One region of the Massilia sp. DD77 genome, then DNA from elsewhere that is predicted to be linked to it. Evidence: riboswitches for the same ligand, from Rfam matches in the RefSeq annotation. Region 1 holds a riboswitch; the other holds the start of a gene.
What was found. A riboswitch is a leader RNA that binds a small molecule or an ion and turns the genes downstream of it on or off. The one in region 1 is predicted to bind cobalamin.

Region 1 (7,729 bases):
CCTGGCGCAGGCACTGAGCGACGCCATCAATAACAAGACCAAGCCGCTCGGCAGCCTTGGCCGGCTGGAATCACTGGCCGCCCAGCTTGGTCTGATCCAGCGCTCGACCGCCGTGCGCATCGACCAGCCCGCGATCCTCGTGTTCGCCGGCGACCATGGGGTGGTAGCCGAAGGCGTATCCGCCTTTCCGCAGGACGTGACTTGGCAAATGGTGGAGAACTTCCTGGCCGACGGCGCCGCCATCAATGTGTTCGCCCGCCAGAACGGCTGCGCGCTGCACGTGGTCGATGCGGGGGTGAACCACGCTTTCGGTCCGCGCCCCGGCCTGCTCGACCGCAAGGTGGCGAACGGCACCCGCAACGTTGCCAGGGAAGCCGCGATGACGCCGCAGGAATGCGCGACCGCGCTCGAACACGGCATGGCCCTGGTGCGCGACCTGCCCGGCAACGTGGTGGGCTTTGGCGAGATGGGCATCGGGAACACGACGGCCGCCGCCGCGATCATGCACAAGCTGACCGGCCTGCCGCTGTCGCGCTGCGTTGGCGCGGGCACCGGCCTGTCGGCGGAAGGCGTCCAGCGCAAGGAGCAGGTCATCGGCGCCGCCGTGTCGCTGCATGAAGGGGCGAAGGATCCGCTCGCGGTGCTGGCCACCTTTGGCGGCTTCGAGATCGCGATGATGACCGGCGCCATGCTCAAGGCGGCCGAGCTGCGCAAGGTGCTGCTGATCGACGGCTTCATCGTCACCAGCGCCCTGCTGGTCGCCGCGCGCCTGCAGCCGGCCATCCTCGACTACTGCGTGTTCTCGCACTGCTCGGGTGAACATGGACATGCGCTGTTGCTGGAGCAGCTCGGCGCCAGCCCCTTGCTCGACCTGGGCCTGCGCCTGGGCGAAGGCACCGGCAGCGCCCTCGCCCTGCCACTGCTGCATGCGGCCGCCAATTTCCTGAACCAGATGGCGACCTTCGCCTCGGCCCAGGTCAGCGAGCGCTCGGCGTAAATGCACCAGCTGCGCCTGTTTTTCGTCGCCCTGCAGTTCTTCACGCGCCTGCCGATCCCGCGCTGGGTCGGCTTCGACGCCGCGTGGCTGAACCACGCCTCGCGCTACTTCCCGCTGGTCGGGCTGGTGGTCGGCGCCATCGCGGCGGCGGTGTACGCCGCGGCGGCCCTGGTCCTGCCGGCACCGGTAGCGGCTGTGTTGTCCACCGCGGCGACGATCTACCTTACCGGCGCCTTCCACGAAGACGGCTTCGCCGACACCTGCGATGGCCTGGGCGGCGGCATGACGCGCGAGCGCGCGCTGGAAATCATGAAGGATTCGCGCGTCGGCGCCTATGGTGCGATCGGCGTCGTGTGCATGCTGATCGCAAAGTGCACGGCGCTGGCCATGCTGCCGCCGTCCAGCGCCAACGCCGCACTGCTGCTGGCGCATCCGCTGTCGCGCCTGGCCGCGACCTCGCTGATCTGGACCATGGAGTATGCGCGCGCCGAGGGCAAGGCCAAACCGCTCGCCGAACGCATGAGCGGCGCCGAATTCGCGATTGCCGCAGTCACCGTGATCCTTCCCGCCGCCGCGCTCGTGCTGCAAGGCGCACTCGGCGTGGCCGCTTGCGCGGGCGCCGTGCTGGCCGCGGGCCTCACCGCGCTCTGGCTGGCCCGCAAGTTCGCACGCCGCCTCGGCGGCTACACGGGTGATTGCCTGGGCGCCGTCCAGCAACTGTCCGAAGTGGCGATCTATCTCGCCATCCTGGCCACCCTCGGCCAGGGGGCGCTGGCCTGAGCATGCGGCTCTACCTGGCGCGCCATCCGCAGCCCGAGACGCTGCCCGGAATCTGCTACGGCGGCTCGGATTTGCCGCCCACTGAAGCCGGCGTCGCCGCCACGCTCGAGGCGCTGTCGCGGCAAGGTCTGCACGAGCTGCCCGTCTTTTCCAGCCCGCTCCGGCGTTGCGCCGCCCTGGCCCGCCGCCTCGCTCACGCGCCCGTATTCGACGCCCGCCTGGCCGAAATGCATTTCGGCGCCTGGGAGATGCGCAGCTGGGACGACATTCCGCGCGCCGAAGTCGACGCCTGGAGCGCCGACCTGCTCCACTACCGCCCGGGCGGCGGCGAAAGCGTCCTGGACGTGGCCGGGCGTGTGGCAGCCTTCCTTGGCGAGCTCCGCGCCGCCGGCCTCGAACAGGCCCTCATCATCTGCCACGCCGGGACGATCCGCTTGCTGGCGTCGCTGCATCAGGGCGGCGGTATCGAAGAGGCCGCGCTACGCGCCGCCCAGGCTGCCCACCACATCGGCTACGGCGAGCTGCTCGTGCTGAAAGACTGACAACGCCGTATAATTGCGCCGTTTTGGTGCTCGCGCCTGTGTCCACAGGCGCAGTTAAACGGGAAACACGAAGCCTTCTGCAAGGCCAACGTGTGCTGCCCCCGCAACGGTAAGCAAGTGCCGCCTTCAAGCGGCAAACCGTCTTCCTCGACCACTGTGCATTCGCATGGGAAGGTCTGACGGCCACACTTGCCAGCCCGGATACCGGCCAAAAGGTGGGAGCGCGCCTGCGCGTTCCTGTTCAATCTGGCCTACGGGGACGTCGGCTGGTTGTCCATTGATAGAAACTGTTCATGAACTTTCCTGTAACACGGCAAGCGGCCCCGGTGTCGTTTGCGCTCGCCATTCTTTCGTCTTCCGCTTTCGCCGACGCTCCCGCCTTCGACACCGTCGTCGTCACCGCCACCCGTACGCCGCAGCAGGCGGCCGACGTCATCGCCGACACCACCGTCATCCACGCCGAAGAGATCGCGCGCTCCGGCGCCGGCTCGGTGGCCGACATCCTGCAGCGCCAGCGCGGCGTCGAGATCACCCGTAACGGCAGCGCAGGCGCCGCCACTAGCGTGTTCCTGCGCGGCGCCAACAGCAATCAGGTCGTGGTCCTGCTCGACGGTGTGCGCGTCGGCTCCTCGACTACCGGCGCGGCGAGCTGGAACGCCGTGCCGCTGGGCGCCATCGAGCGCATCGAGATCGTCTACGGTCCGCTCAGCACCTTGTACGGCGCCGACGCCATCGGCGGCGTGATCCAGATCTTCACCCGCAAGGGCGAAGGCAGCCCGGTCGCGAGCACCTCGATCGGCGCGGGCAGCAATGCTACCCGCACGGCGGACGCCGGCATCCATGGCGCGACCGCCGGTGCGCGCGCGTTCAGCTACGCCTTCGGTGCAGGATACGAGGAGTCGGACGGCTTCTCCGCCACCCGTCCCGGCGCCTTCGGCTTCAACCCGGACGAAGACGGCTACCGCCGCCGCAACCTCAACGGCCGCGTCGCCTATACCTTGGCGCCCGGCCATGAGATCGGCGCCCAGTTCCTGGCCAGCCGCCTGCGCGCCCAGTACGACAGCGGCGCCGGCGGCTTCGACACCCACAGCGACCAGGACCTGAACACCGTCGCGCTCTTCATGAGCAACCAGCTCCTGCCCAACTGGCGCAGCACCGTGCAGGCCGCGCGCTCGGACGACAAGCAGGGCAGCTTCAGCAGCGCCGCGCCGTCGGGAAGCAGCCAGATCGACACCGAGCAGGACGAGTTCAGCTGGCACAATGCCATCGCCCTGGGCCCGGACACCCTGCAGCTGATCTACAGCCACCGCAAGGAAGAAGTCGAGGCCATGCGGCGCGGCCGCATCACCAACGCGTATGCGGCCGCCTACTCGGCCAAGCGCGGCAGCCACCTGTTTGATGCGAGCGCGCGCCACGACCGCTCCTCCGTGTACGGCACCAGCAATACGGGCGCGGCCGGCTACGGCTACGACTTCGGCAAGGGCCTGCGCGCCAGCGCCAGCGTCGGCACCAGCTTCCGGGCGCCGACCTTCAACGAACTGTACTACCCGGGCTACGGCCTGCCGACCAACAAGCCGGAGAAAGGCCGCAACCACGAACTGGGCCTGCGCTACGACGGCAGGCTGGTCGACCTGGACGCGCGCTACTACCGCAACCGCCTGAGCGACATGATCGTCTCGGCCACGCCCTGCCCGGACCGTCCCGGCAGCTGCGCCTACAACGTCAACGAGGCCCTGCTGGAAGGTGTGAGTGTTGGCGGCAGCACGCGCCTTGCCGGCCTTAATCTGCGCGGCAGCGTCGACTGGCAGGATCCGCGCGACGAGACCACCGGCAAGCGCCTGGCGCGCCGCGCGAAACGCCACGCCAGCCTCGCGGCCGACTACACGGCCGGTACGCTGAAGGCCGGCGCCGAATGGCAACTGTCCGGCGGCCGCTTCGACGACGCGGCCAACCTGCGCCCCCTGGGTGGCTACGGCCTGCTCAACCTGTACACTACGTGGCAATTCACCCCCGAACTGTCGCTGCTGGTCAGGCTCAACAACGTCGCGGACAAGCAGTACGAAGTGGCGCGATACTACGGCACCAGTGGCCGCACCTGGTTCGCGGCCCTGCGCTACGGCATGCGCTGACGGGGACTTCGATACGAGACCAAGCAAGCATGCATCCACCGATCCGTCCGCCGCGCCAGCGCGCCCTGCTCATCATCGCCGTCCTGATGGCGGGCGCCATCGCCAGCCTCCTGTTCGCCGGCATGACCGGGTCGATCCGGGTGCCGCTGGCGGAGCTGCCCGACGCGCTGCGCCAGCTGGCGGACGGCCGCGCCGAGTCCCTGCCGGCCTCGCTGCTGGAACTGCGCGCCGGGCGCGCCCTGACCGCCTTCGTGACCGGCGGCGCCCTGGCCCTGGCGGGGGTCATGATGCAGGCCCTGCTGCGCAACCCGCTGGCCGACCCCTACGTACTCGGCATCTCGTCGGGCGCGGCGGTGGGCGCGCTGGCGGCGCTGATGCTGATGTGCGCGGCCGTCGTGGTCGACGGCGCGGCGCTGCTGGGCGCGGTCGCCGTGTCGATGCTGCTGTATTTGCTGGCCCGGCGCGACCTGCGCGGCGGCCTGGCGGCCGAGGGCGGCGCCTCGATGCTGCTGCTGACCGGTGTCATCCTGTCGGCCTTGTGCGGCGCCCTGGTCACCCTGATGCTGTCCATCGCGCCGGAAGGACGCCTGCGCAGCATGGTGTTCTGGCTGATTGGCGACCTGGCCGGCGCACCGCTGCGCCTGACGCCCTGGCTGGTGCTGGGCGGCGCCCTGGTCTACGCCATGCGCAGCGCGCGCGCCATGAACGTGGTCGCCCTGCATGCCGGAGCGGCGTCGACCCTGGGCGTGCGCGTGGGCGCCCTGCGCAAGGGCCTGTTCTTCGTCTCCGGCCTGCTGACCGCCAGCGCGGTCACCAGCGCCGGCTCGGTGGGCTTCGTCGGCCTGATCATTCCCCACGCCTGCCGCTTCGCCTTCGGGCCCGACCACCGCATTCTCATCCCGGCGGCGGTATTGGCCGGCGGCAGCTTCCTGGTGCTGTGCGACACCCTCGCGCGCACCGTGCTGGCGCCGCAGCAGCTGCCGGTAGGCGCCATCACGGCGCTCATCGGCGCGCCGGTGTTCCTCTACCAGCTTCACCGGCTCAGGAAGTGACCATGCTCCAGACCCACGACCTTCTCCTGCAGGCAGGCAGCCGTACCCTGGTGCGCAAGCTGGACTGGCGCGTCGCACCGGGCGAATGCTGGAGCATCATCGGCCGCAACGGCGCCGGCAAGAGCACCTTGCTGCGCACCCTGGCCGGGCTGCACCGCGCGGACGCCGGCACGGTCAGCGTCCGCGGCCGCGAACTCTCCAGCTGGGAGCCTGCCGAACTGGCGCGCGAACGCGCTTTCCTGGCCCAGTCGCGCCACGACGCCTTTGCCTACAGCGTGCTCGAAACCGTGCTGTCTGCCCGCCATCCCTACCACGCCAGCCGCTACTGGGAAGGCAGCGACGACCACCACGCGGCCATGCAGGCCCTGGAAGCGATGGAGGTGGCCGACCTGGCGGCGCGCGACGTGCGCACCCTGTCCGGCGGCGAGCGCCAGCGTGTGGCCATCGCGGCCATGCTGGCGCAGGAAACGCCCTTGCTGCTGCTCGACGAGCCGGCCAACGCACTCGACCTGGCGCACCAGGTCAGCACCATGGCCCTGCTGTCCCGCCTGTGTGCGGAGCAAGGCAAGACCGTGGTCATGATCGGCCACGACCTCAACCTGGCGCACCGCATCTCCAGCCACGCGCTGCTGCTCATGGGCGACGGGCGCTGGCAGGCCGGCAGCGTCGACGCGGCCATGCAGCCCGCGCTGCTGAGCGACTACCTCGGCCATCCGATCGAGATGCTCGAGCATGGCGGCCGCCGCATTTTCATTCCTATCGAGAAAAGCAGATGAACGACATGAGCCCGGACGAGATCGCAGCACTGAACGAGCGCCACCGCGTGCGCATGGAGCGCAAGAAAGCGGTCATCGATGCCAAGATCGCGGCGGCCGACAAGGAAATCGGCATCCTCATCGTCAATACCGGCAACGGCAAGGGCAAGAGCTCGAGCGGCTTCGGCATGGTGGCGCGCGCGCTCGGCCATGGCATGAAGGTCGGCGTGGTCCAGTTCATCAAGGGCGCCATGTCGACCGGCGAGGAGATCTTCCTGCGCCGTTTTCCCGATGAGGTGAGCTTCCATGCGATGGGCGAAGGCTATACCTGGGAAACCCAGGACCGCGAGCGCGACATCGCCAAGGCGAACGAGGCCTGGGAACAGGCCAGGCGCTTCCTGTCCGACCCGGCTTATGGCATGGTGGTGCTGGACGAATTGAATATCGCACTGAAGTACCGCTACCTCGACGTCCACACCGTGATCGCCGACCTGCTCGACCGGCCGGCGATGCAGCACGTGGTGGTGACCGGTCGCGGCGCCCCGCCCGAGCTGGTGGAGGCCGCCGATACCGTCACCGAGATGAATGTGGTCAAGCACGCCTTCAAGGCGGGCATCGCGGCGCAAGCCGGCACGGAGTGGTGATCATGGACGAGCATCATGGAGCACGCGCTGGAGCACGTGTCGTGCTGGTGGCCGCAATGGCCTCCGGCCAGGGCAAGACGACGGTCACTGCCGCGCTGGCGCGGCGCCTGGTGCGCATGGGCAAGCGGGTGCGCGTCTTCAAGTGCGGCCCCGACTTCATCGATCCGCTGCTGCTGGAACGCGCCTGCGGTTCGCCCGTTTACAACCTCGACCTGTGGATGGTCGGCCTGGACGAGTGCCGCCGCCGGCTGGGCGAGGCGGCGCGCGAGGCGGACGCCATCCTGGTCGAAGGCGTGATGGGCTTGTACGACGGCACACCCTCGGCGGCCGACCTGGCGCGCGAATTCAATATTCCGGTGCTGGCCGTGCTCGACGCCTCGGCCATGGCGCAAACCGCGGGCGCGGTGGCGCAAGGGCTGCGCGACTACGGCCCGGTACAGCTGGCCGGCGTGCTTGCCAACCGGATCGCCAGTCCTGGTCATGCGGCCATGGTGAAGGCTTCGCTGCGCGACATTCCGCTGATCGGTTCTTTGCCGCGTCAGGAGAAAAAGCTGCCGGAACGCCACCTGGGCCTTGTCGTGCCGGGCGAGCTCCCCAAGGTGGAAGAGATGCTCGACGCCGTGGCCGAGCAGATCGACCTCGACGACGCGGCCTGGGAGGCGCTGCCCATCCTGCCACCTTCGCCTGCGCAAGTGGTGACGCCCGCGCAGCCGCTGGCCGGCCGCACCATCGCCATCGCGCGCGACCCGGCCTTCGTGTTCGTCTACCCGGCCAATGCCGAGCTGCTGCAACAGATGGGCGCGCGCCTCGTGTACTTTGCGCCGATGGAC
Region 2 (7,729 bases), on a different contig from region 1:
GCGTTCAGCGACTGCGAACGGCTTTCGTCCATGAAGGCCAGCGGATCCACGTAATCCTTGTCGAACTTCTCGTGACGTACGCCCGCCGCCAGGCGCGCGTTGTGCGGCGCGTGCCAAAGCAGTTCGTCGCGCAGGTAGACCGCCTTCGAATCCTGGCGCGCGTCGCCCGCCGAGAACACGGAGCGCACTGCGCGCTCCCAGCGGATCAGGTCGACGCCGGCCACCAGCTCGTTGCGCTGCGCGCCGACAGTGGCGCTGTGGCGCAGGCGCGGCGAGAACTGGGTCTGCTCGGTGTCGTAGGTCGAGCGCGAATAGGCGCCGCCGAAGAAGTAATTCGCTTCAAGCTCGCGCTTGCGGTGCGACAGCTCGGCCGCCAGGTCGAATGCGCCGACGCGCTGCTCGGCGAAGGCGTTGACACGGTCGGTATCGAGCGTGCCGAAGTCCAGCTTCGTGAAACTTGCGCGCGGGTCGAGTGCGTACTGCGCTTTGGTGAGCGAACCGGGGAAGCGCGAATCCGAGCGCGCGCGCTCGACGCGCAAGCCGGCGCGGCTGCCCGGCGCCCAGGCGTATTGCAGGCCTGCGCTCGCGGTGCTCTGGTCGAAGGCGCTGTTGGCGCGGTAGCCGTCGGTGCTGCGGTCGGCGACGGCGGCGTCGAAGGACCAGGGACCGGCGCCATGGCGGATCGTGGCGCGCAGGTCGCGGTGGTCGAAGCGGCCCGCTTCGGCGAACACGGAACCATGGGTACCGCCCTCCCCGTCCATGCCTGCGCGGCGGGTGACGATGTGGATCACGCCGCCGGTGGCGCCTTCTCCATACAGCACGCTGCTGCCGCCGCGCGTGATCTCGATGCGCTCGACGCTGTCGACCGGGATGCTCGACAGGACGGTGTTGGCCAGTTCGTTCTCGTTCAGGCGCACGCCGTCGACCATCACCACCAGGTTCTGGGCGCTGTTGGAGCCGAAGCCGCGCAGGTCGAGCGCGAAGTCGGGCGAGGCGTCCAGGCTCTGGCGGCCGTAGACGCCGCCGACCTTGCGGATCGCTTCGTTGACGTCGGTGGCGCCGGCGCGGCGGATCTCATCCGCGGTGATGACGGTGGCGCCGATCGGAGCCAGCCTGGTCTCGACGGGGAAGCGGGCGCCGGTGACGACGATGGAAGGAAGCGTAGTGTCCTGAGCCAGCGCCTGGGCGCAGCAGACGGACAGCGACAGGGTGCAGGCCAGGGCGAGCGGCTTGAAGGCCGGCGCGCTGCGCGGTACAGCGACAAGATTCATGTTGGATGCATTCTCGAAAAAGCCACCGGCCTGCGTCCCCGCACGCCGGAGTCAACGGAAGCCGCGTGCGAACGCGCTTCCACCTGTCTGGCCGGTATCCGGGCTTGCAAGACGGACCGCCTCACCTTCCTATGCGCAAACACAGTGGTAATCGAGGGGGCCTATCGCCGTTGGGGCGATGCTTGTTGACCGTTGCGGGGGCAGCACACCTGGGCGGCTTCGCGTAGCGAGGCCGCGTCGTGTTTCCCGTTTAACTGCGCACGCAGATTGCGCGCGCGGGCACCAGAACGGGCCGCATTATAACTCCGGCATGGTCCAGCCGTGTTTTTTGCCCTCCAGCCGCCGTTTCACACCGTCCGTCGGAAAAGCTTGGCGGCGCGACAAACTTGTCGATATAGTCACAGCACAACAACACGCATCCTTCCACAACAAGGAGTCCTGATGGAATTTCGTTTCCGCCGCTATCCCGTGCGCATGGCCGCCATCAGCGGCCTGGCCGGGCTGGCCGTCTGCGCCGCCGGCCTGGCCCTGGCCCTGGCGGCCAAGCCCGGCGCGCCCGCGGCCGTGCCGCCCTCGCTCGACGGCATCGCCCTTTCCGCCCCCAATGCGGCCTTCGTCACCACCCCCAGCGCGCCCGATGCCTGGGGCGGCATGCGCACCGGCGACCACGCCACCCTGTCCGACCGCGTGGTCGACTACCGCATCGAGGCCACGCTCGACCCGGTCAAGCACCTGGTCACCGGCAAGCAGCAGCTCACCTGGCGCAACCGCAGCGCGGTCCCGGTACGCAGCGTCTACGTCCACCTCTACATGAACGCCTTCGAAGGCGCGGGCAGCACCTTCTTTACCGAGCAGCGCCTGCGCGGCGAAGGTTTCCGCACCGGGGTCGACACCAAGGACGGCGAATGGGGCCATATCGCCCTGCGCAGCGTGCGCCAGGGCGAGGCGAATGTGCCCTGGCACTTCGTCCAGCCCGACAACGGCCCGGCCACCGACCACACCGTGGTGCGCATGGACCTGCCGCAGGCCGTGGCGCCGGGCGCCTCGACCACCCTCGATATCGGCTTCGCCACCCAGCTGCCGCGCGTGATCGCGCGCACCGGCTATTTCGGCAGCTTCCACCTGGTGGCGCAGTGGTTCCCCAAGATCGCCGTGCTCGAACTGCCGGGCGAACGCGGGGCCACGGCGCCGCGCTGGAACGCGCATGAATTCCACCAGAATTCCGAGTTCTACGCCGACTTCGGCAGCTTCGACGTCAGCCTCACCGTGCCCAAGGACTATACGGTGGGCGCCACCGGCGAACTGCAGGGCGCGCCCGTCGAGAAGAACGGCATGGTCACGCGCCGCTACGTCCAGGCCGACGTCCACGACTTCGCCTGGATGGCCGACAACAGGAGCGCCAAGCCCCTGGTCGAGACCTGGACCGGTCCGGGCAGCCCGACGGTCGCGGTGCAGGTGATCTACCCGCCCGAGTACGCCGCCAGCGCCGGGCCCGCGATGAAGGCGGCCAAGGATTCGCTGGCCTATTTCTCGCGCACCCTCGGCCCCTACCCCTATAAAACCCTGACGGTCGTGATCCCGCCCTACAACGCGGAAGAAGCGGGCGGCATGGAATACCCGACCTTCATCACCGCCATGGGCTTCGACGAGGTGGCGCCCAAGTCGATCGAGGAATTCTCGCTCGACATGGTCACCATCCACGAGTTCGGCCACGGCTACTTCTACGGCATCCTGGCCTCGAACGAATTCGAGGAACCCTTCCTCGACGAAGGCCTGAACGAATACTGGGACAGCCGCATGATGCGCCAGCGCGGCCAGCAGGTGCACCCGGCGCCCGGCTTCCTGAAGCGGATCGGCATCGATCCCGTCTTCGACGTGTTCGACGGCGTGCGCGCCGGCGCCCCGCGCGAGAATCCGGCCGACGCGCCGGGACAGAACGCCTGGCACCGCCTGCAGGGCATCGGCCCGGTCTACACCCGCAGCGCCCTCGTGATGCGCGATCTCGAAGAACGCATCGGCCACGAAGCGATGGAGCGCGGCTTCAAGGAATACTACCGCCGCTGGAAGTTCCGCCATCCGGGCATCGCCGACCTGCGCGAAGCGCTGGCCGACGGCAGCGGGCAGCGCGCGGTGGTGGAACAGGTCTTCGCCCAGCAGGTCTATGCGACGGCCAAGGTCGACGACCGCGTCGCGGAGCTGAGCAGCGAGGAAGAGCTGCCGCTGCCCGGCACCCGGCTGGCCGGCGGCAAGCAGGTCGAGGATACCCAGGACGCCGTCGACAAACGCATCGAGGCGATCCGCAAGCAATGGGACAAGGCCCATCCGGACGCCGCGAAGGGCACGGGTCCCTTCCCCTACCGGACCAAGGTCACGGTGCGCCGCTACGGCGCGCAGGTACCCCAGACCCTGTTGGTGAAGTTCGCCGACGGCAGCAGCGAGACGGTGCAGTGGGAAAGCGGCGAGCAGTGGCGCACCTATACCTGGGTGCGGCCGGCCAAGGCCGTGTCGGCCCAGCTCGACCCGCGCCGCAGCCATTACCTCGACGTGAACAAGCTCGACGACAGCCGCACCATCGAGGCCGACCGCAGCGCCTCCAGCCGCTGGAGCGCCGAAATCGCCGCCCTCGTCCAACTCGTCCTTTCCTTCATCGCTACCGTATGACCACCATGACCGCACTCCTCGACCAGCAGGCGGCCACGCCGTCGACCATGCCACGCGCGGCCGCCGGCCGCATGCCGGCGCCGCTGCGCGCCACCCGCCCGGCCCTGCAGTGGCGCCTGATCCTGCTGTGGGTGGGCACCCTGCTGCTGCCGACACTGGCGGCGGCGCTGCCGTTCTGGACCATGCTGGGCGCCGCGCTCGACCGCTCGGTCCAGGCGGCGGCGCTGGCCCAGCGGCTCGACCTGGCCACCATCACCGACCTGATCGCCATGCACACCCGCTACGGCGCCGCCATCACCAGCGGCGGCATCGTGGCCCTGGTCCTCACCCTGCTGCTGTCGCCGCTGCTCACCGGCGCCGCGATCACGGCGGCGCGCGCACCCCAGACCCCGGGCTTCGCGGCCCTGGTGGCCGGCGGCGTCCTCGAATATGGCCGCCTGGCGCGCATGCTGCTGTGGGCCCTGCTGCCGCTTGGCCTGGTGGGCGTGGCGGCGGGCGCCGGTTTCGACCTGGCCGGCGAGCAAGGCAAGGCCGCCATCCTGCCTGGCGACGCAAGCCTGCCCCTCACCCTCGCCCAGCTCGTGGTGGCCTTGCTGTTCCTGGGCGTGCACGCCACGCTCGACCTGGGACGCGCGGTGCTGGCGCTGGACCGCCGCCGGACCTCGGCGGTGCGCGCCTGGTTCGCCGGCCTGCGCGTGCTGGCGCGCCGCCCGTTCGCGGTGGCCGGCGCCTACCTGGGCTTGACGGCGCTGGGCCTGGCCCTGGTGGCGCTGCTGGCGGTGGCGCGCATCAACACGCCGCCGCTCGGCGTGGCGGGCTTCATCGGCGCCCTGCTGCTCACCCAGCTGGCGGTGGCGGCCCTGGCCTGGATGCGCTGCGCGCGCCTGTTCGGCCTGATGGAAGTGGCGCGGAGCGTCAGCAAGGCCGCCGGCAAGACTTGAAGCGATCGGCTACCATGGACGCTCGCAGTCTTTTCGAGGAGCGTCCATGGCCACCCTTCCCACCTATTTCGTTTCGCACGGCGGCGGGCCCTGGCCCTGGATGAAGGAACAGACCGGGACGGCCTATGACCGCCTGTCCGCCTCGCTCCAGGCCATGCGCCAGGAACACGGCGACGCCGTGCGCGCGGTGCTGGTCGTGACCAGCCACTGGGAAGCGCCGCGCTTCATGCTCTCGTCCGGCGCGGCGCCGGGCATGATCTACGACTACGGCGGCTTTCCGCCCCATACCTACCAGATCCGCTATCCCGCGCCGGGCGATCCCGCCCTGGCCGGCCGGGCCGCACGCCTGCTGGCGGCGGCCGGCATCGACGCCGAACTCGATCCCGAGCGCGGCTTCGACCACGGCACCTTCTCGATGCTATATCCGGCCTACCCCGAGGCAGGCATGCCGGTGGTGCAGATGTCGCTGCGGCGCGACCTCGATCCGGCCGCCCACATCGCGGCCGGGCGCGCGCTCAAGCCCTTGCGCGACGAGGGCGTCCTGATCGTCGGCAGCGGATTATCCTTCCATAACCTGCGCCAGTTCGGCCCGGCCGGCAAGGCCGCCTCGCATGCCTTCGACGCCTGGCTCCAGCACACCCTGCTGGAACTGGCGCCGGCCGAACGCGAGGCGTCGCTGCTGCGCTGGAGCGAGGCGCCGCAGGCGCGCGCCGCGCATCCGCGCGAGGAGCACCTGATTCCGCTGATGGTGGCGCTGGGCGCGGCCCAGGACGAAGCCACCGCCTGCGTCTATCACGAGGACGATTTCTTCGGCAGCCTGGCGGTGTCGAGCTTCCGTTTCGGGGCTGGCTAGCCGGCGCAACCCGTAGGGTGGACGGCTATGCCGTCCACCCTACGCCGCGGCGCAGATGCGGTCGGACAGCCCCTAGCCAGCCGCCGCCAGGCTCGCCGCGAGCGTCACCGGCGCCGGCGCCGCGCCGATGCCGCGCGTCTGGCCGGCCGGCTGCTCGAAATCGAAGCTGCCGGCATCGTGCACCTCCCAGGCCCCCTCGCCCCGCAGGTGCAGCACATGGGTATGGTGGCGCAGCACCGCCGGGCGGTGGGCGATGCTCACCAGGGTCGTTCCGCTGGCGCGCAGGCGCGCATACAGCGAGGCTTCGTTGGCGCTGTCGAGCGCGCTGGTCGCTTCGTCCAGGATCACGATGCCCGGCGCATGCACCAGCACGCGGGCGAAGGCCAGGCGCTGCTGCTCGCCCACCGACAGCAGCTTTTCCCAGTCCTGCACGGCGTCGAGGCCGCCGACGCGGTCGGCCAGCAGCGGCAGGTGCACCTGCTCCAGGATCGCCAGCAGCTGTTCGTCGCTCAGGTCCGCACTTTCGCTTGGATAGATGAGCTGGCTGCGCAGGGAGCCGGACTGCAGGTAGGGCTGCTGGGGCAGGAAGAAGAACTGTTCCAGCGGCGGGCGCTGGATCACGCCGGTGCCGGACTGCCACAGCCCCGCGATGGCGCGCAGCAGCGAACTCTTGCCGCAGCCGCTGTCACCGGTGATCAGCAGCGCGTCGCCCGGCTTGAGCACCAGGCTCAGCTCCTTGATCAGCACGCGCTCGGATTGCGGCGGATGCAGGGTCAGCGCTTCCAGGGCCAGGTGGTGGCCCGGACGGGTCTCGATGCGCGGATGGGCCGCATGCTTGTCGTCCGCTGCCGGTGTGGCGTCGGGCAGCACCAGCATGGACAAGGCCTGCAGGCGTCCGATGCCGGCCACGAAGCGGCTCAGGCTCTCGAAATTGTCGACGATGACGCCCACGGCGCCGAGCACCGCGGTAAACGCCCCGCCGGCCTGGATCGCCCGCCCCACTTCCAGCTCGCCCGACAGCACCCCCTGGGCCAGGATCACGCTCGGCAGCACCAAGGTGAGCTGGCTGAAGGTGCGCTGGAACAGGTTGAGCGAACGCTGTTTCCGGATCAGCTTGGCGAAATTCTGGATCACCACGTCGAACTTGCTGTCGATGTGGGCACGCTCCTGGGCCTCGCCGCGGTAGAAGGCGATCGATTCGGCATTCTCGCGCAGGCGCATCAGGCTGAAACGGAAATCCGCCTCGCGCCGCAACTGCCAGAAATTCAGCTGGATCAGCGGATTGCCGAAGACCCACAGGGCCACCACCGTGCCCACCAGCGCGTACACCGCCAGCACGCCGACCAGCACGTGCGAGATCGACCACAGCACGGCGCTGAAGGCCACGAGTTGCATGATCGAGCCCAGGAAGATCAGCAGGAAGTGGATCGACCTGCCGGTGAAGGTATTGATGTCCTCGCTGATGCGCTGGTCGGGGTTGTCGATCTCGCTGTCCGAGCGCAGCGCATAGTACTTGCGCCCCGCCAGGTAGCCGTCGAGGAAGCGGCCGGTCAGCCAGCGCCGCCACTTGTTGGCGAACAGGTCGCGCATGTAGTAGTAGAAGGCGTAGGTCGGCACCGCGAAGGCCAGGATGACCAGGCAGGTGCGCACCGAGTTCCAGAAGCGATCGCCGTCCTTGCCGGCCAGGGCCGAGGTCATTTCGCCGGCCTGGTTGTTCAGCATGACGGCCAGCTTGGTCTCGATCAGCATCAGCACGACCAGCAGCAGCAGCAGGCTCCAGGCCGTTCTTTTCTGGTCTTGCAGCCAATAGGGCTTGGCCACGTTGATGAATTGCTTCCAGGCAGCAAGCGACAAGGGAGTCCAGCGTCGCTTTTCGGGTGAGGCCGGGGCCTCCTTGGCCGCGGCGCCGGCCGTCGCGGAGATGGGGGTAGTCATGGTTCGCTCGCTGTCAGTCGGTGGTGGCGCGACCCGTGTCGACGAGTCACGCCTCCAGCATAGGACTG

Region 2: it holds a riboswitch for cobalamin, as region 1 does, so the genes downstream of both, V7778_RS16900 (TonB-dependent receptor family protein) here and V7778_RS24260 (TonB-dependent receptor domain-containing protein) in region 1, are expected to answer to the same signal.

What each region holds. Positions count from the first base shown of each region.
Region 1 covers NZ_JBAMDH010000066.1:191-7,919, forward strand. Annotated here, with positions in the region: gene cobT (nicotinate-nucleotide--dimethylbenzimidazole phosphoribosyltransferase) at 1-997, shown strand, start outside; gene V7778_RS24250 (adenosylcobinamide-GDP ribazoletransferase) at 998-1,777, shown strand; gene V7778_RS24255 (histidine phosphatase family protein) at 1,780-2,319, shown strand; cobalamin riboswitch at 2,327-2,546, shown strand; gene V7778_RS24260 (TonB-dependent receptor domain-containing protein) at 2,613-4,448, shown strand; gene V7778_RS24265 (FecCD family ABC transporter permease) at 4,478-5,500, shown strand; gene V7778_RS24270 (ABC transporter ATP-binding protein) at 5,503-6,276, shown strand; gene cobO (cob(I)yrinic acid a,c-diamide adenosyltransferase) at 6,273-6,899, shown strand; gene V7778_RS24280 (cobyrinate a,c-diamide synthase) at 6,902-7,729, shown strand, end outside.
Region 2 covers NZ_JBAMDH010000027.1:18,785-26,513, forward strand. Annotated here, with positions in the region: gene V7778_RS16900 (TonB-dependent receptor family protein) at 1-1,271, opposite strand, end outside; cobalamin riboswitch at 1,345-1,573, opposite strand; gene V7778_RS16905 (M1 family metallopeptidase) at 1,713-3,932, shown strand; gene V7778_RS16910 (hypothetical protein) at 3,938-4,873, shown strand; gene V7778_RS16915 (DODA-type extradiol aromatic ring-opening family dioxygenase) at 4,920-5,726, shown strand; gene V7778_RS16920 (ABC transporter ATP-binding protein/permease) at 5,799-7,661, opposite strand.